3 regions of the Nonomuraea sp. NPDC049695 genome follow, and region 3 is predicted to be linked to each of the others. Evidence: predicted binding sites of a transcription regulator. Region 3 holds the regulator's gene; each other region holds the start of a gene.
The links. The regulator HrcA, encoded in region 3, represses chaperone genes, less so after heat shock. The targets are predictions, from matches to a motif close to TTGGCACTCTCNNNNNGAGAGTGCCAA.

Region 1 (6,300 bases), on a different contig from region 3:
TGGTGACCAGGACGGCCAGGGCCTCGCCCTCGACGTCCTCGGCGACCACGAGCAGCGGCTTCTTCGTCTGGGCGATCTTCTCCAGCAGCGGCAGGAAGTCCGCGATGGAGGAGATCTTGCCCTGGGTGAGCAGGATGTAGGCGTCCTCGAGGACGGACTCCATCCGCTCGGGGTCGGTCACCATGTACTGCGACACGTAGCCCTTGTCGAACTGCATGCCCTCGGTGAACTCGAGCTCCATGCCCATGGCGTTGGACTCTTCGACGGTGAGGACACCGTCCTTGCCCACCTTGTCGAACGCCTCGGCGATCAGGTCGCCGATCTGCGCGTCCTGAGCGGAGATCGTCGCAACGTTGGCGATCTCCTTCTTGTCCTCGACCGCGCGGGCGCTGGCGAGCAGCTTGTCGCTGATCTCCTTGGCGGCCTTGTCGATGCCGCGCTTGAGCGACAGGGGCGAGGCGCCGGCCGCCACGTTGCGCAGGCCCTCGCGGACCATGGCCTGGGCCAGGACGGTCGCGGTGGTGGTGCCGTCACCCGCGATGTCGTTGGTCTTGGTGGCAACTTCCTTGGCGAGCTGGGCGCCGAGGTTCTCGTAGCGCTCCTCCAGCTCGATCTCACGAGCGATGGTGACGCCGTCGTTCGTGATCGTCGGTGCACCGAACTTCTTGTCGATGACGACGTTGCGGCCGCGCGGGCCGAGGGTTACCTTCACGGCGTCCGCGAGGGCGTTGACACCGCGCTCAAGCGCGCGGCGGGCAGCCTCGTCGAACTCCAGGATCTTCGCCATTGCTGAAAGTCCTCTCCTAGCGTCGGAAAGCCCCGGCCGCCCTGAAGAGCGCCCGGGGCCCGACACACCGGCTTACTTCTCGATGATCGCGAGAACGTCGCGGGCGGAGAGCACGAGGTACTCCTCGCCGCCGTACTTGACCTCGGTGCCGCCGTACTTGCTGTAGAGGACGATGTCGCCCTCAGAGACGTCGAGCGGAATCCGCTTGTCGCCGTCCTCATCCCAGTTGCCCGGGCCCACCGCGAGGACCTTGCCCTCTTGCGGCTTCTCCTTGGCGGTGTCCGGGATGACCAGGCCGGAAGCGGTGGTCTGCTCAGCCTCAAGCGGCTGGACCACGATGCGGTCGCCGAGCGGCTTAACGGGAACCTTAGTGGCGGTCGTCACGATCGGACCTCCCCTTCAGATTTGAATGATCTAGAAGAGGCGACCAGCTGGGCCTGCCGTCGCGGGTGTCAGACCTGCCTCGTCGCACGTTGGCACTCTCAAGGGGAGAGTGCCAACAGGAAACATATGCAAGAGGGGCTTGACAGTCAACACGAACGCGTCTGCTGAGAGCGATCAGCACCCCAACTGCTCTTTCCCACAGTACGCCCGCGGGCCAACCTGCTCGGGCATGGCACTAACGTCGGGTGATGTGGACCTCGACGCCTTCACCGAGCTGCTGACCCCGCGCGGACAGCGGGCCCTCGCGGAGGCCGGGGAGCTGACGGGAGCCGATCCGGTCGCCGCCGCCACAAAGCTTCGCAAGACGTACGACGCCGCCCTCACCTCCGCCGCGCTGACCCAGGCCGGGCTGAGGGAGCGCGCCAGGGCCAAGTTCGGCGAGGACGCCGCGCGGATGTACTTCACGCCGCACGGCCTGGAGCAGTCCACCCGGGCGGAGGTCGCCGAGCACCGCGCCCGCCGCCTGACCGGGTCCCTGACCGGGTCACTGCCGGGTACGCCCAGCGTCGTAGACGCCTGTTGCGGCATCGGCGGCGACTTCCTCGCGCTGGCCCGCGCCGGCTGCGCCGTGACCGCCGTGGACACCGACCCGCTGACCGCCGCCGTGGCCAGGGCCAACGCCGAGGCGCTCGGGCTGGGCGACAGGGTGACGGTGTCCGTGGCGGACGCGGCCGAGGTCAGGCCGGAGGAGTACGACGTGCTCTTCGCCGACCCGGCCAGGCGGACTAGCAGGGGCAGGACATTCGACCCCATGGCCTACTCCCCGCCCTGGCCGGTGGTGCTCGACCTGGTCTCCAGGGCCTCCCTCGCGTGCGTCAAGGTCGCCCCGGGCATCCCGTACGAGTTCATCCCGGACGGCGCCGAGGCCGAGTGGGTGTCGTACAAGGGCGAGGTCAAGGAGGCCGCGCTCTGGACCGGCCTCCAGGAGGCGATGCGGCGCGCCACCCTGCTGCCCGGCGGGCACACGCTGACGGCCACAGGAGTCGAGGCCCAGGTCGGCCCGGCCGGCAGGTACGTCTACGAGCCGGACGGCGCGGCCATCCGGGCGCACCTCGTGGGCGAGGTGTCCGAAATCTTGGGCGGACGCCTGCTCGACCCGTTGATCGCCTACATCACCGGGGACGAACCGATCGACACCCCATGGGCGGCCAGATATGAAATCTCGGACATCATCCCGTTCTCACTGAAAAAGCTGCGAGCGCTGCTCCGCGAGCGGCAAATCGGGAATGTCACCATAAAGAAGCGTGGCTCCGCCGTCGACATCGAACGCCTCAGATCGGACCTACGGCTGAATGGCGAAAAGTCCGCGGTAATCATCCTTACCAGGATCATTGATAAGCCATCAGTCATCATCTGCAATGCCACCCCACCTGCATAAACCGTACATTTTTCCGTTACCCACGATCTTTCAATTCGCCGCTTCCTGACCTTGATCGAAGGACTAAGGTGGGCGGGCGGGAGTTCTCCCCCTGATGCGGTTACCCGTGTTCTCGCTTCCATCTGCAAATCGGACCTATCCCCACCGCTGCGCGGCAGACCGTCGGCGAGCCAAAGGAGCTTTCGGTGGACCATTCCAACCACACCACCCTTCTCCAGGCAGGAGGCCAATCCGGCATCTCGGAGAGGATGCGGGATCTGCTCGCGCGTGCCGCGCAGGATCACGTGTACGAGCAGCGCACACAGGGGGCAGTGCTGGACGAGATCCGCCAGCGACTCGAAGGCATGGAGTGGCTGCTGCGGGAGGTGCGCGAGCGCGAGCTCGGCGGCCTCAGCGGCACGCTGCATGCGGTCAGCGGGCGGCTCGACGACCTCGCCGCCAAGCCGCCGATGTGGGCGGAGGGGCTGGCCCAGCACGTGGAGGCGGTGCGCGACCACGTGGACGCCGTCGGGGAGAAGGTGGGCCACGTGGACGCCCACGTCGCCCCCGTGGCCGAGCTGCCGAACCTCCGGGCCGATCTGGGCACGGTGGGCGACAGCGTGGAGGAAGCCCTCAACCGCCTGCAATCGGTGCTCGACACCACCGATGGCATTACGAGGGGGATGTCCGACTTCGCCACCAAGCTGGCCACCCTCAATTCCAACATGGAGGCCGCCGCCAGCCGCTTCACCAGGCTCGACAAGTCGATGGCCGAGCTGACCACCCGTACTGACCGGGTCGAGGTCGTGGTCGGCGATCTGTCCGAGCAGCTGACGGTCCGGCTGAACGAGCAGGACGAGCATCTCACCACGCGCCTGGACGAAACCGATCGGCGCCTGAGCACGAGACTCGACGAGACGGACCAGCACCTGACAGCCCGACTCGACCAGACCAACCAGCAGCTCACTGCCCGGCTCGACCAGACCGACCAGCAGCTCACCGCCCGGATGGACGAGACCGACCAGCGCTTCGCCACCAGCCTGGTCGAGGCGGACGAGCGGCTCGCCGGCCGCCTCAAGGAGTCCGACGACCACCTCTCCAGCATCCTGTCCGACGTCGAGCTGCGCCTCGCCACCAGGCTCGACGAGGCCGACCAGCATCTCGCGGTCCAGCTGGGCGAGAGCGAGCAGCGCCTGAGCGCCAGGCTCAGCGGCGTGGACTCCCGGCTCGACCGGGTGGAGGGCAAGCTCATGGGCCTCGACTCCAGGCTCACCGGGTTCGACAGCCGGTTGGAGTCCGCCGACGAGTGCCTGGCCGACATCGACACGAGGCTCGACGGGATCGACGGCAGGATGGTCGGGGTCGACAAACGGCTCACGTCCGTGGACAGCCAGCTCGGCGGGGTCGACAAGCGGCTGGGCACGGTGGACGGCCATCTGGGCCGCCACGACGACAGGTTCGACGCCCTCGACGTACGCATCGACGCCCGCTTCACCGCGCTCGACGACCGTCTGGTGACGGCCGACCAGCGGCTCAACGAGACGGCCACCCGCAACGAGGGCCGCTTCAACAAGCTCGACACCCAGATCGACGCCATCGACGAGCGCCTGATCGAGGCCGAGGAGCACCTGAGCAGCCGATTCGACGGCATCGACACCCGCATGAACGGCCTGGCCGCCCGTGCCGAGCAGACCGGCGCGCATCTGGAGACCTTCGACGACCGCATCGAGGCCGTCAGCGAGCGCGTGGGACAGCTTCCGGCCACCCTGGCCAGTCAGGGCGAGCTGCTCCAGACGCACGCGGGAGACCAGGCGGAGCGCCTCGCCGCCGCCACGGACGCCCTCACGGAGCTCGTCACCTCCCGCCCCGACCGCGACCAGCTCGCCGAGACGGTCACCGGCATCGTCCAGCCGGCGACCGACGACCTCACCAAGCGCCTGGGCGCCCTGGAGGAGACCATGCTGGCCCTGGCCGAGGCCCTCCTACGCCCAAGCCGGTCCAAGGACTGAGGCAGGCACACTGAGACGAGGCGGGGCGCGCGGCGCTCCGCCTCGTGGGGCGCCCCCGCTACGCGCCCGCCGCTGCCGCCCTCGGCAACGGTGTCGGCGCTCCGCCGGCGTGCCCGCAGAACGACGCTGACGCGCCAGCGGAGCACCCGGAGAACAACGCCGACGCTCCACCGGCGCGTTCGGATAATGGCGCCGGCGCTCTGCCTACTGCGGGGGCTGCACGAGGCGGTCTCCGCCGCCGTGGCCGCGCTCGAGCGAGGGCACCGGCCGTCCCGCACCCAGCTCCGGCTGGACAGCGGCAGCGCCCAGCGCGAGCTCGCCCGGACCCCCGCCTACCCGAGTCCGAGTGCGCGGAAGGGACTCAGACGTGGACCGTCGTGATCGGCAGCGACGAGTCGGCGGGGATCTCCAGGGTCGAAGGCGAGATCCCGGCCGCGACCAGGTTGGAGCCCAGGGCGGCGACCATGGCGCCGTTGTCGGTGCACAGCCCCGGACGGGGCACCCGCAGACGTGCGCCGGCCGCGTCGCACCGCTCCTGGGCCAGCGCGCGCAGCCGCGAGTTGGCCGCCACGCCGCCCCCGATCAGCAGGTCGTGCACGTCGTACTTCCGGCACGCCTGCAGCGCCTTGCGGGTCAGCACGTCGACCACGGCCTCCTGGAACGAGGCGGCCACGTCGGGCACGTGGACGGACTGCCCTGACGCCTCCCGGGCCTCGACCCAGCGGGCCACGGCCGTCTTCAGGCCGGAGAAGGAGAAGTCGAGCGTGCCGTCGTCGATCTTGCCGCGCGGGAACGTGATGGCTGTGCCCGAGCCGTCGCGGGCGGACCTGTCGATGTGCGGGCCGCCGGGGAACGGCAGCCCCAGCACTCGGGCCACCTTGTCGAACGCCTCACCGGCCGCGTCGTCGACCGTCGAGCCGAGCGAGATCACGTCCTGGGCCACGTCGGGCACGAGCAGCAGCGACGAGTGGCCGCCCGACACCAGCAGGGCGATGCACGGCTTGGGCAGCGGCCCGTGCTCGAGCTGGTCGACAGCGACGTGGGCGGCCAGGTGGTTGACGCCGTAGAGCGGGACGCCGAGGCCGAGCGCGTACGACTTGGCCGCGGCCACCCCCACCAGCAGTGCGCCCGCCAGCCCTGGGCCGGCGGTGACGGCGATGGCGTCGATGTCGGAGAACCTCAGGCCCGCCGCGGCCAGCGCGGCCTCGACGGTCGGCGTCATGGCCTCCAGGTGGGCGCGCGAGGCCACCTCGGGCACCACGCCGCCGAAGCGGGCGTGCTCCTCCATGCTGGAGGCGATGGTGTTGGCCAGCAGGGTGTGGCCTCTGACGATGCCGATGCCGGTCTCGTCGCAGGAGGTCTCGATGCCCAGGACCAGGGGTGCGTCAGTCACCAAGCTTCCTTCTCATCATGATCGCGTCGGTGCCGTCGTCGTAGTAGCGGCGGCGGGTGCCGATCTCCTCGAACCCGTAATGCCGGTAGACCGCCTGCGCCTGCGGGTTGTCGGCGCGTACCTCCAGGAAGACCTCGCGGGCCCCCCTGCGGCCCGCCTCGGCCAGCAGCTCGGTCAGCATCGCGCCGCCGATGCCCGTGCCGCGGTGCTGCTCCAGCACCGCGATGGTCTGCACGTCGGCCTGGTCGGCCGCGGCGGCGAGCCCGGCGTACGCGACGATCTCGCCGTCCACGAGCACCACCACGTAGTG
Region 2 (6,300 bases), on a different contig from region 3:
CGGTGGCGTACTCGTCCTCGATCTCCTGAGCGCGGCGCTGCACCGACGCGGTGTACTCGCGGTATTCGGGCAGGTCGTGCCGGCTCGGGTAGGCGAACGCCAGATGCACCACCTTCCCGTGCCACTCGGGGTGCGCGTCGAGGAACTCGCGGTAGGAGATCAGGCCGCGCACGATGTTCTTCGACAGCTCGGTGCGGTCGATGCGGACGATCAGCCGCCGGTCGCCCACCTGCTCCCTGAGCGCGGCCATGTGCGACTCGACATCGGGCTCGCAGGCCCGCTCCCACAGCGCCTCGCCGTCCACGCCCAGGCTGTGCACGCCGATGCGGGTGGTCCGGCCCTCGTAGGTGACGCTGCGGCCGGCGCGGTCGGCCTCCGCGCCCAGGAGCGCCTCACAGCAGTCCATGAACGCCTGCGCCCACCTGTCGGTGAGGAACCCGGCATGATCGGCGCCCAGGATGCCCTCCAGGACCTCTCCGACCACTTCGTCGGGCAGCAGGGAGAAGTATTCGGGCGGCGCCCAAGGGGTGTGGCTGAAGTGGGCGATGCGCAGGTCCGGCCGCTCGGCGCGGAGCATCGCCGGGGTCAGCGTCAGGTGGTAGTCCTGCACCATCACGCGGGCGCCGTGACCGGCCTCCTCGGCCAGCGCCAGCGCGAACGCGCCGTTGTAGTCGCGGTACGACTCCCACTCGCGCTCGAACCTCGTGCCGAAGTTGGGCGAGTTGGGGATGTCGTAGAGCAGGTGGTTGACGAACCACAGGGTGGAGTTGGCCACGGAGTTGTAGGCCCGGTGGAAGGTGGCGGGCGGGATGTCGAGCATGCGCAGCGGGCCCGTGTCGTAGCCGGCCTGATCGATCCTGCCGCCGGGCGCCAGGCGGACGGCGCTGCGGTCGCCGTCGGACAGCGCCGCGCACACCCACAGCACGCCGTCCTTCCTGACCACCCCGGACAGCCCGGACACCAGGCCGCCGCCACCGCGTTTCATGGTCAGTTCGCCGTCGTCGGAGACGGTGAACGAGACGGGTCCTCTGTTGGAGGCCACCAGAACGCTGTTCATCTAGGCTCCCTTCGCCCATAGGATCCCAGCTATGGCGCTTGATGAGCTAACCGAGGAACTCGCACGTTCCGCCGCAGCCGGAGATCATCGCGCACTTGGCGAACTTCTGGCTCGGATCGAGCCCGATGTGATGCGTCACTGCGCCCGGATCTTGCCCTACCACCAGGACGCCGAGGAGGCCTCGCAGGACACGTTGCTGGCCGTGGCGCGCAACATCGGGCGGTTCGAGGGCAGAGCCAGGTTCAGCACCTGGCTCCACATCGTGACGGCCAACTGCGCGCGCACCACGTACAGGTCGCTGAAGCGCAGGGCGGCCGAGCAGAGCTCCGACGAACTGCCCATGCAGAAGCCCGACGTGCGGCGGGTGAGCGTGATCGCCGGATCGCGGCTCGACCTCCTGGACGCCATGGAGGCGCTGGAGGCCGACAAGCCCGACCTGGCGCAGGCGCTGGTGCTGCGCGACATCGTCCAGCTCGACTACAACGAGGTGGCCGATCAGCTCGGCATCCCGCTCGGCACCGCCAAGTCGCGCATTCACCAGGCGCGGAAATACGTGCAGGGAGTGCTGGGGGAGGACTATCGTTGAGACATCGCATCTCACCTGTTGAGACAAGTGGCCATTTAGGCCCCCTGGGCAGGTAGAGTCCATTTCAACAACTGAATATTGCTCATCCAGAGGGGTGGAGGGACCGGCCCTACGAAGCCCCGGCAACCCTCCCGGCTTGAGGCTCGCGACCTGGCGAGGCCGACCGGGACAAGGTGCCAATTCCGGTCTGCGGTCAAGGTGGCCGCGGGCGAAGATGAGGGAAGGCCTCGCTTCATGTCGCTCGACTTTGGTCCTGCTGTCGGTCTGTCCTGCCGCGAATGCGGTACGCGTTACCCCCTCGGTCCCAGCTTCGCGTGTCAGGAGTGTTTCGGGCCGCTCGAAGCGGCCTATTCCTTCGGCACCGTGACCCGCGCGGACATCGAGTCGGGTCCGTCCAACATCTGGCGTTACCGGTCGTTGCTCCCCGTTCCTGTCGATGTCGCCAGTAAGCCCAACATGAACCCGGGATGGACCAAACTGGTCAAGGCCGGAAACCTCGGGCGCGCGCTCGGTCTCAAGTCCCTGTACGTCAAGGACGACTCGGGCAACCCCACCCATTCATTCAAGGACCGCGTGGTCGCCATCGCCGTCGAGGCGGCCCGTAACTTCGGCTTCCACACGCTTTCCTGCTCCTCCACCGGCAATCTCGCGGGCGCGGTCACCGCCGCGGCGGCGCGGGCCGGGCTCGAGGCGTGCGTGTTCATCCCGGCCAACCTGGAAGCGGCCAAGATCGCCATGGCCCGGGTGTTCGGCGGCAAGCTGATCGGCATCGACGGCACGTATGACGAGGTCAACAGGTTCTGCTCCGAGCTGATCGGCGACCCGCTGGGTGACAAGTGGGGGTTCGTCAACGTCAACCTGCGGCCGTACTACGCCGAGGGCTCGAAGACGCTCGCGTACGAGATCGCGGAGCAGCTCGGATGGCGGCTGCCCGAGCAGATCGTCATCCCCATCGCCTCGGGCTCGCAGCTCACCAAGATCGACAAGGGCTTCCGGGAGCTGGTGCAGCTGGGACTGGTCGAGGACACGCCGTACAAGATCTTCGGGGCGCAGGCGGCCGGGTGCTCGCCGGTCTCCACCGCGTACAAGGCGGGGCACGACGTCGTACAGCCGGTCAAGCCCGACACCATCGCCAAGTCCCTGGCCATCGGCAACCCGGCCGACGGGCCCTATGTGCTGGACATCGCCCGGCGCACCGGCGGGGCCGTCGAGGACGTCACCGACGCCGAGATCGTGGCCGCGATCAAGCTGCTGGCCTCGACCGAAGGCGTGTTCGCCGAGACGGCGGGCGGGGTGACCGTGGGCGTGCTGAAGAAGCTCGCCGAGAGCGGGCGGCTCGATCCCGAGGCCGAGACCGTGGTCCTCAACACCGGCGACGGACTCAAGACGCTCGACGCGATCAGCGACGACGCCAAGCCCACGGCCGTGATCCGGCCCTCCCTCGACGCGTTCCGCGCGGCTGTCTGACAACCAGGAAAGGCGAGTTTAACCATGAGCGTTACTGTGCGGATTCCCACCATTCTGCGCACGTACACCGGGGGTAACGCGGAAGTCAGTGGCGAGGGCGCGACTCTTCGTGACGTCCTCATCAAGCTGGACTCCGACTACCCGGGGATCGGCGCGAGAATTTTGGATGAATCGGGCAAGATTCGTCGTTTCGTCAACGTTTACGTTGGGGAAGAGGACGTCCGATTCGCCGAGGGGCTCGACACTGCAGCCCCTGAGGGCACTCAGATCTCTATCATCCCGGCGGTCGCCGGCGGCTGAGTGCTATAGATCACATCCTTGAAGGCGCCCCTTGTGGGCGCCTTCTGCTTTTCCAGGGCAAATGAACGTTTCATCGAGCTTCGGTGCGGAGAAATGCTTCTTTTGCGGATTGACTCTGTTGCCAAACCCCGTGCCACAGGTATGGTCGAGGGCGATCGTCTGGCCGATTTTCCGTTATGTCAGTCGATTACGGGTCTCGCGGAGGAATGGGCGAGATCTGTGGGCCCAGTAAGAGGAGTCGGAAGTGGCGCAGGGCACCGTCAAGTGGTTCAACGCGGACAAGGGCTACGGCTTCATCGCGGTAGACGGTGGTAAGGATGTATTCGTCCATTACTCAGCGATACTGATGGACGGGTACAGAGCTCTCGAACAGGGGCAGCGCGTCGAGTTCGAGATCACGCAAGGCCAGAAGGGTCCCCAGGCAGAGGCCGTTCGCGCGGTCTGACACGCCCCACCTGGTATGCACCGGCAGGATCGCGCGGTAGCGCAGTCCGTGCGAACCTGCCACCTCTCTTTCGTCGACTCGGGTGCGGCGAGCCGCATGGGGCAGCTCGCCGCGCTCTGCTTATTGCCTCTGCTCCGCAGAGGCGGCTCGGTCGCTGAAAGCCGTCGCCTTCCCTCGTCTCTCCGGTCGCTTCGCTCCCTGCGTTCCTCAGTCCAGGCAACGCGTGTTCAGGCGTCGGCGTACCCCCACCAGGGAAGGAACACCCGGTGGGTGTCCTCTCGCTTGCACTCGGCAGGGTAGAGTGCTAAACAGTTCGTTGGCACTCTCTGATGCAGAGTGCCAACGATCGGATCGGGACGATGGGGTCTGCCGAAGGAGACGCCGACCCATGCCGTCGCGGGCGTCGGCTCGGTCCACGACAAGCCACCCTGCATCTGGGAGGTCTAGCCTTATGGCAGCCAAGATGATCGCGTTTGACGAGGACGCCCGGCGCGGTCTCGAGCGCGGTATGAACCAGCTCGCCGACGCCGTCAAGGTGACCTTGGGTCCCAAGGGCCGCAACGTCGTGCTGGAGAAGAAGTGGGGCGCTCCCACGATCACCAACGACGGTGTGTCCATCGCCAAGGAGATCGAGCTCGAGGACCCCTGGGAGAAGATCGGCGCCGAGCTGGTCAAGGAAGTCGCCAAGAAGACGGACGACGTCGCCGGCGACGGCACCACGACCGCCACCGTGCTCGCCCAGGCGCTGGTGCGTGAGGGCCTGCGCAACGTCGCCGCCGGCGCCAACCCGATGGCCCTGAAGAAGGGCATCGAGGCCGCCGTCGAGCGCGTCAGCGAGGAGCTCTCCAAGCTGGCCAAGGACGTGGAGACCAAGGAGCAGATCGCTTCCACCGCCTCCATCTCCGCCGCCGACCCCGAGATCGGCTCGCTCATCGCCGAGGCGATGGACAAGGTCGGCAAGGAAGGCGTCATCACCGTCGAGGAGAGCAACACCTTCGGCCTCGAGCTCGAGCTCACCGAGGGCATGCGCTTCGACAAGGGCATGACGTCGATGTACTTCGTCACCGACTCGGACCGCATGGAGGCCGTGCTCGAGGACCCGTACATCCTGATCGTCAACAGCAAGGTCTCGGCCAACAAGGACCTGCTGCCGCTGCTCGACAAGGTCGTCCAGTCGGGCAAGCCGCTGCTGATCATCGCCGAGGACATCGAGGGCGAGGCCCTGGCGACCCTGGTCGTCAACAAGATCCGTGGCCTGTTCCGCTCCGTGGCGGTCAAGGCTCCGGGCTTCGGTGACCGCCGCAAGGCCATGCTCAACGACATCGCCATCCTGACCGGCGGCCAGGTCATCGCCGAGGAGGTCGGTCTCAAGCTCGAGAACGCCACCCTCGACCTGCTCGGCCGCGCCCGTAAGGTCGTGGTGACCAAGGACGAGACCACGATCGTGGACGGCGCCGGTGACGCCGAGCAGATCGCCGGCCGGGTCAACGAGATCCGCGCCGAGATCGAGCGCACCGACTCCGACTACGACCGCGAGAAGCTCCAGGAGCGCCTGGCCAAGCTGGCCGGCGGCGTGGCCGTCATCAAGGCCGGCGCCGCGACCGAGGTCGAGCTGAAGGAGCGCAAGCACCGCATCGAGGACGCCGTGCGCAACGCCAAGGCGGCCGTCGAGGAGGGCATCGTGCCCGGCGGTGGCGTGGCGCTGCTGCAGGCCGGCGCCAAGGCGTTCGACAAGCTCGAGCTCAACGGTGACGAGGCCACGGGCGCGGCGATCGTGCGCAAGGCCCTCGAGGAGCCGCTGAAGCAGATCGCCGTCAACGCCGGCCTTGAGGGCGGCGTCGTGGTGGAGCGCGTTCGCAACCTCACCCCGGGTGAGGGCCTGAACGCCGCTTCCGGCGAGTACGTCAACATGTTCGAGGCGGGCATCCTCGACCCGGCCAAGGTGACGCGCTCCGCGCTGCAGAACGCCGCTTCCATCGCGGCGCTCTTCCTCACCACCGAGGCCGTCATCGCGGAGAAGCCCGAGAAGACCCCTGCCGCTCCGGCCATGCCGGGCGGCGGCGACATGGACTTCTAGGTCTCTCCTCGCCGCAAGAGCGAAAGGCGGCCCGGGGTCTCCCCGGGCCGCCTTTGTGCGTTTCAGGACAGATCCGCTGGTCATACCCCGTAGACGGGGATGATGTGGCCGCGGGCCAGGGTGTTGGCGGTGATGTTGAAGCCCACCACGGCCGGGCTGACGTCGCCGTCCACGCCCAGCTTGTCGACCCCCAGCGCGTGGACCGTGAAGACGTAGCGGTGCGGGGCGCCAGGAGGCGGGGCCGCGCCGCCGTACTCCTTCTTGCCGTAGTCGTTGCGGGCGTGGATCGCCCCGGCGGGCAGGCCCTTGAACTCGGGGCCGTTGCCCGCGCCCGCGGGCAGCTCTGTCACGGAGGCAGGCAGGTCGAA
Region 3 (6,300 bases):
CGTGTCGGCGTACTCGCTGATCGTCGAGGAGGGCACCAGGCTGGCGGCCAGGATCAGGCGCGGCGAGCTGCCCATGCCCGACGACGACGTGGCCGCCGACCGCTACCAGATCGCCGACGAGCTGCTGTCGCAGGCCGGGTTCAGCTGGTACGAGGTCTCCAACTGGGCCACCTCCGAGCAGGCGCGCTGCCGCCACAACCTGCTCTACTGGACCGGCGGCGACTGGTGGGCCGCCGGTCCCGGCGCCCACAGCCACGTCGGCGGCACCCGCTGGTGGAACGTCAAGCACCCGGCCGCCTACGCCCAGCGCCTGGCCGCCGGCGCCTCGCCCGCCCACGCGCGCGAGGTGCTCGGCGACGACGACCGGGCGGCCGAGCGGCTGATGCTGGAGCTGCGGCTGTCGTCCGGCTATCCGCTGGCCGAGGTGGCGCCCGCCGCGCGCCCGGCCGTGGCGAGCGCCCTGGCGCGCGGGCTGCTGGAGCCCGGGCCGTTCAGGTCGGGCCTGATGGTGCTCACGCTCCAGGGGCGGCTGCTGGCCGACGCCCTCGTCAGGGATCTGCTGGTCTAGGTGATCATGCGGATGGAGAACGGGTAGCGGTACCTCTCGCCCCGGTTGGTGGCTATGGCGGCCAGGATGTGGAAGATCAGGGACAGGACCCAGATGACCGGCAGCAGGAGCAGGCCGATGAAGATGAACGCCAGGACGAAGGCGATGACGTAGCCGATGAACATCGTGATCTGGAAGTTGAGCGCCTCCGCCGCCTGATCCCTGACGTAGGGGGACTCGTCCTTCTTCATCAGGTAGATGATCAGCGGGCCGATCCATGAGACCAGCAGGCCGAGCAAGTGCGAGAGCATCGCCATGGTTGTGTCGTCGGTGCCCGGGCGGGGGCCGAACCTGCCGGGGACGTACGGCTCTCCCGGGGGCGTGGCATATCCGTAGCCGGGCTGCGGCGGCGGGCCGTAACCGGGTGGGGGAGGGGCATAGCTCGGGGGCTGCTGGCCATAGCCGGGCTGGCCATAACCGGACTGACCGTAGCCGGGCTGCCCGTATCCGGGTTGACCGTAACCCGACTGTCCGCCGTAGCCCGGTTGCCCGTAGCCGGGCTGGCCGTAGCCCGGCTGTCCATAGCCGGGCTGCGACCCGGGTTGCTGCCCGTAGCCGGGCTGGGAGCTGGGCTGCTGCCCGTAGCCGGGCTCGGAGCCGGGCTGCTGTCCGTAGACCGGCTGCTGAGGGCCGGAGCCCTGGCTGGGCGGGATGTCAGACGGTGGGACGAAGCGGGTGGCGTCGTCGTCCGGCGCCGGCTGCGGCGGGTCCTGGCTCATGATGCCTCCGTAACGAAGTCGATCAGTTCCTCGACCCGGCCGAGGAGTTCCGGCTCCAGGTCTGCGTACGTGGAGACGGCGCCGAGGATCCGCCGCCACGCCTCCGCGGGCTCCATGCGCCAGCCCAGGGCGGCGATCACGCCCTCTTTCCACGGCACCCCGCGCGGCACGGCGGGCCAGGCCGGGATGCGCAGCACGGACGGCTTGACCGCCTCCCAGATGTCGACGAACGGATGCCCCACGACGAGCACGTCCGGCGAGGTGATCTCGGCCGCGATCCTGCTCTCCTTGGACCCGGGCACGAGATGGTCCACCAGCACCCCCAGCCGGCGCCCCGGCTCCGGACCGAACTCCGCCACGATGGCCGGCAGGTGGTCCACGCCCTCCAGGTATTCGACCACGACCCCTTCGACCCGCAGGTCATGGCCCCAGATCTTCTCGACCAGGGCGGCGTCGTGCACGCCCTCCACATAGATCCGGCTCTCCCTCGCGACTCTCGCCCGCAGCCCCTCCACGGCGATCGAGCCGGACGCGCTGCGCCTGGGGGCCGCGGGGGCCGCGGGGGCCGCCACCGGGCGTACCAGCGTCACGGGCCGGCCCTCCAGCAGGAACGCGGCGGGCGCGAGCGGGAACAGCCGGCGCTTGCCGAACCGGTCTTCGAGCGTCACGGCCTCCTTGTCGCAGGCCACCACCGCGCCGCAGAAGCCGCTGTCGGCGTCCTCCACGACGAGGTCCAGCTCGGCGGGCACTTTGGGGATCTTGCCCTTCCCCGGCCGCCGCCAATTTCCCGCCAGCACATCGCCCTCGTACACACGGGGACCGTAGCAAATCACCCGGCGACCGCAAGGCGCTTGCGCGCGCCGCTGCGGCGTACCAGGACGACGATCGTGCCGATGACGGCGACGAGCAGCCCCGCGCCCGGGATCAGCAGGAGCGCGGCCACACCGCCGGCGATGCCGCCCGCGGCCGAGGCCAGCGGACGGCCCACGCCGTACCGCACGTCGGCCTGCTCCTGGGTGGTGCAGGTGAGCTGGTAGTCGCCCTTGGACGGCGCGTTGATCACGAAGAGCTCCACCCAGGTGACGGACCCGGACGTGACCGTCTGCCTGCCCGTGGTCTTGGCGAGCTTGGCCTGGCCGGAGATCTCGCACACGTAGTTGACCTGCGTGTCGCTGGAGAGGTAGACCGCGGGCCGGTCTGCCGGGTCGACCGGGATCGTCACGCTTTCGCCGGCCGCGAACGTCCTGCTCGGGGCCAGGTCGCTCACGCTGCTCACCAGGCCCGTGGAGAACACCACGACACCGGCGATCGCGCACACGACGAAGACGCCCCAGACGAGCCCGATCCACCACAGGCGCGGCTTGATGGCTTTCGAGTCGATTCGAGGGGGAAATTGGGGTTGTTGGCCGTATTGTCCGTACTGAGGAGGTGGGCCGTATTGGGGCGGTGGGCCGTACTGCGGTGGCGGGCCGTACTGCGGCGCGGGCCCGTACTGCGGCGGAGGCTGCCCGTAGCCCGGCTGTGAGCCGGGCTGGGGGCCGTAGCCCGGCTGGGACCCAGGTTGAGGGCCGTAACCCGGCTGTGAGGCGGGCTGCGGGCCGTACGGCGGAGGGGGTGAATTGTCGCTCATGTCGGCAAGTGTGGTACTTGCCCCTTGTAAGAAGCTAGGAGCCAGGTTGCGACCTGCTGTTATCGCACCTTGTGGGCGAGAGCCGTACACTTGGCACTCAGGAACTCAGAGTGCTAGATGGTTGCGTTCCTCAAATGGCAGAGGCAGGAGGTGAGCACGTGCTCGACGATCGGAAGCTGGCGGTGCTCCGCGCCATTGTCGAAGACTACGTGTCCACCAACGAACCGGTGGGCTCCAAGGCGCTCGCCGAGCGCCACAACCTGAAGGTCTCCCCCGCGACGGTCAGGAACGACATGGCCGCGCTGGAGGAGGAGGGCTACATCACCCAGCCGCACACCAGCGCGGGCCGCGTGCCGACGGACAAGGGCTACCGCCTGTTCGTCGACCGGCTCTCGCAGGTCAAGCCGCTGTCGGCGGCCGAGCGCAGGGCGATCGAGACGTTCCTCGCGGGCGCGGTCGACCTCGACGACGTGGTCACCCGCACGGTCCGGCTGCTCGCGCAGCTGACCCGGCAGGTGGCGGTCGTGCAGTACCCGACGCTGACGCGTTCGACGGTCAGGCACGTCGAGCTGGTGCCGCTCAACGAGCGGCGGGTCATGCTCGTGCTGATCACCAACACCGGCCGCGTCGAGCAGCGGGTGATCGAGCTGCCCGAGGACATCGAGGACACCCGCATCGCCCACCTGCGCGCGGTGTTCAACGCCTCCCTCGACGGCTGCGGCCTGAGCAACGTGCCCGAGCTCGTCGCCGACCTGCCCGAGCGGCTGCCCGTCGAAGACCGGCCCGCGGCGGCCACGATCCTGTCGGTGCTGCTGGAGACGCTGGTCGAGCGGTACGACGAGAAGATCGTGTTCGCCGGCGCGGCGAACCTCGCGGGCGCCGACTTCGCGACCGGCCTGCGTGACGTGCTCGAGGCGCTGGAGGAGCACGTCGTGCTCATGCGGCTGCTGGGCGAGACTTCCAACGACACACCGTCCGCGCTCACCGTGCGCATCGGCTCCGAAAACCCCTACCTGCGGGGGACATCCATCGTCGCGACCGGATACGGTTCTGGCGACAACCAACTGGCCCGGCTCGGCGTGCTGGGACCGACGAGGATGGACTACCCAGTTACGATGGGCGCCGTGCGCGCGGTGGCACGCTACGTCAGCCAGATCCTGGCTGCATCATAAGAGGTCGATAAGTGGCAAACAGCGACTACTACGCCACCCTCGGGGTGCGCCGTGACGCCAGTCAGGACGAGATCAAGAAGGCGTACCGCCGCCTGGCCCGCGAGCTGCATCCCGACGTGAACCCCGATCCTGAGACCCAGGAGCGGTTCAAGGAGATCACGCAGGCCTACGAGGTGCTGTCCGACCCGAACAAGCGCCAGATGTACGACCTGGGTGGCGACCCGTTCGGCGGAGCGGGAGCAGGCGCGGGCGCCGGCGGCTTCGGAGCGGGCTTCCCGTTCAGCGACATCATGGACGCCTTCTTCGGCACCGCGGCGGGCGCCAGAGGGCCGCGTTCGCGTGCCCGCAGGGGGCGCAACGCCACCATCCGGGTCGAGCTGGACCTGCGCGAGACGGCGTTCGGCACCACCCGCGAGCTGGTCGTCGACACGGCCGTGCTCTGCGAGGTCTGCCACGGGGCCGGCGCGGCGCCCGGCACGCATCCCGACACCTGCGACATGTGCAGCGGGCGCGGCGAGATCTCCCAGGTCACCCGGTCGTTCCTGGGTCAGGTCATGACCTCGCGGCCGTGCCCGCAGTGCGGCGGGTTCGGCACCATCATCCGCCACCCCTGCCAGGAGTGCTCCGGCGACGGCCGGGTGCGCACCCGCCGTACGATCAAGGTCCGCATCCCCGCGGGCGTCGAGGACGGCACCCACATCCAGCTCGCCGGCGAGGGTGAGGTCGGCCCCGGCGGCGGCCCGCCCGGAGACCTGTTCCTGGAGATCGTCGAGCGTGCTCACGAGATCTTCGAGCGGCGCGGTGACGATCTCCACTGCACCGTGCAGCTCCCGATGACGGCCGCCGCGCTCGGCACCATCCTGGCGGTCGAGACGCTCGACGGCTCCGAGGAGGTCGACGTCCGCCCCGGCACGCAGTCGGGCCAGGTCATCACCATGTTCGGGCGGGGCGTGCAGCGGCTCAACGAGTCCGGCCGCGGCGACCTGCTGATCCACGTCAACGTCGAGACCCCGACCCGCCTCGACCCGGCGCAGGAGGAGCTGCTGCGCGAGTTCGCCAAGCAGCGCGGCGAGGAGCGGCCGCCGGGCAAGTTCGCCCCCGGCCAGCAGGGCTTCTTCTCCCGGCTGCGCGACGCCTTCAACGGCAGGTGACGTGACCGTCCCGGTGTTCCTGTCCGAGGAGCTGGACGGGCCCGAGCTGACGCTCGCCGGCCCCGAGGGGCGGCACGCGGCCTCCGTGCGCCGCCTGCGGGCCGGTGAGCGGGTCGATCTGACGGACGGCGCCGGTACGGTCGCCGAGTGCGTCGTGCGCGAGGCGCTGAAGGACTCACTCAGGCTCGACGTGCTGTGCCGCTACGAGGTCGAGCTGCCGGAGCCGCGGCTGACCGTCGTCCAGGGGCTGCCCAAGGGCGACAGAGGCGAGCTGGCGGTCGAGATGATGACCGAGGCGGGCGTCGACGTCATCGTGCCGTGGGCGGCCTCGCGCAGCATCACCCAGTGGAAGGGCGACAAGGTCGCCAAGGCGCTGCACCGCTGGCGCTCCACCGCCCGCGAGGCGGGCAAGCAGGCCCGCAGGTTCCACCTGCCCGAGGTGACGGAGCCCGCCACCACCGCGCGGGTCGGGGAGCTGCTGGCGGGCGCGGCGCTGGGGCTGGTGCTGCACGAGGAGGCGGCGGAGCCGCTGTCCGGCGTGGCGCTGCCCGCGTCGGGCGACATCGTGGTGGTCGTGGGGCCCGAGGGGGGCGTCTCGGAGGAGGAGCTGGCCGGGTTCCGGGCGGCCAAGGCGGTCTCCGTGCTGCTGGGGCCGACGGTGCTGCGTACGTCCACGGCGGGGGTGGCGGCGGCCTCCGTGCTGCTCACGCGTACCGGGCGCTGGTAGAGCCCTTTTAAGGGCGTTGTGTAGGAGGCTTCAGGGCGTCGTATGGGAGGCGTCCACCAACGGGCTGGTCACGTCGGCGGGGGTCTCGGTGACGTTGTCGTCGGGCGGGCACTCATCGACCGGGCACGTCGTGGGCTGCAGCGTGTCCTCCGCCGGCGGCGTTGGCGACGGAGTCGGCGAGACCGAGGGGCACTCGGACGGCGGGTCGGCCTGCTCGGCCTGGGTCGTCGGGCACGTGGTCGGAGTCGGCGTGGGGGTCGGCGACGGCCTGCTGGTCGACTCCGCCCGCTTCGA

Region 1: the regulator HrcA is predicted to act here: its motif matches at 1,261-1,287, upstream of groES (co-chaperone GroES).
Region 2: the regulator HrcA is predicted to act here: its motif matches at 4,172-4,198, upstream of groL (chaperonin GroEL).

The regions. Positions count from the first base shown of each region.
Region 1 covers NZ_JBFANV010000028.1:27,453-33,752, reverse strand. The annotation lists gene groL (chaperonin GroEL) at 1-787, opposite strand, end outside; gene groES (co-chaperone GroES) at 860-1,174, opposite strand; gene AB0J64_RS24175 (class I SAM-dependent methyltransferase) at 1,401-2,609, shown strand; gene AB0J64_RS24170 (hypothetical protein) at 2,795-4,597, shown strand; gene tsaD (tRNA (adenosine(37)-N6)-threonylcarbamoyltransferase complex transferase subunit TsaD) at 4,959-5,990, opposite strand; gene rimI (ribosomal protein S18-alanine N-acetyltransferase) at 5,983-6,300, opposite strand, start outside.
Region 2 covers NZ_JBFANV010000002.1:67,530-73,829, forward strand. The annotation lists gene AB0J64_RS02475 (trehalose-6-phosphate synthase) at 1-1,057, opposite strand, end outside; gene AB0J64_RS02480 (RNA polymerase sigma factor) at 1,089-1,643, shown strand; SAM riboswitch class I at 1,723-1,864, shown strand; gene thrC (threonine synthase) at 1,878-3,110, shown strand; gene AB0J64_RS02490 (MoaD/ThiS family protein) at 3,135-3,410, shown strand; gene AB0J64_RS02495 (cold-shock protein) at 3,655-3,855, shown strand; gene groL (chaperonin GroEL) at 4,307-5,932, shown strand; gene AB0J64_RS02505 (YbhB/YbcL family Raf kinase inhibitor-like protein) at 6,013-6,300, opposite strand, start outside.
Region 3 covers NZ_JBFANV010000015.1:25,586-31,885, reverse strand. The annotation lists gene hemW (radical SAM family heme chaperone HemW) at 1-568, shown strand, start outside; gene AB0J64_RS15905 (DUF4870 domain-containing protein) at 565-1,326, opposite strand; gene AB0J64_RS15900 (DUF3097 domain-containing protein) at 1,323-2,138, opposite strand; gene AB0J64_RS15895 (hypothetical protein) at 2,156-2,956, opposite strand; gene hrcA (heat-inducible transcriptional repressor HrcA) at 3,115-4,128, shown strand; gene dnaJ (molecular chaperone DnaJ) at 4,140-5,279, shown strand; gene AB0J64_RS15880 (16S rRNA (uracil(1498)-N(3))-methyltransferase) at 5,281-6,006, shown strand; gene AB0J64_RS15875 (hypothetical protein) at 6,037-6,300, opposite strand, start outside.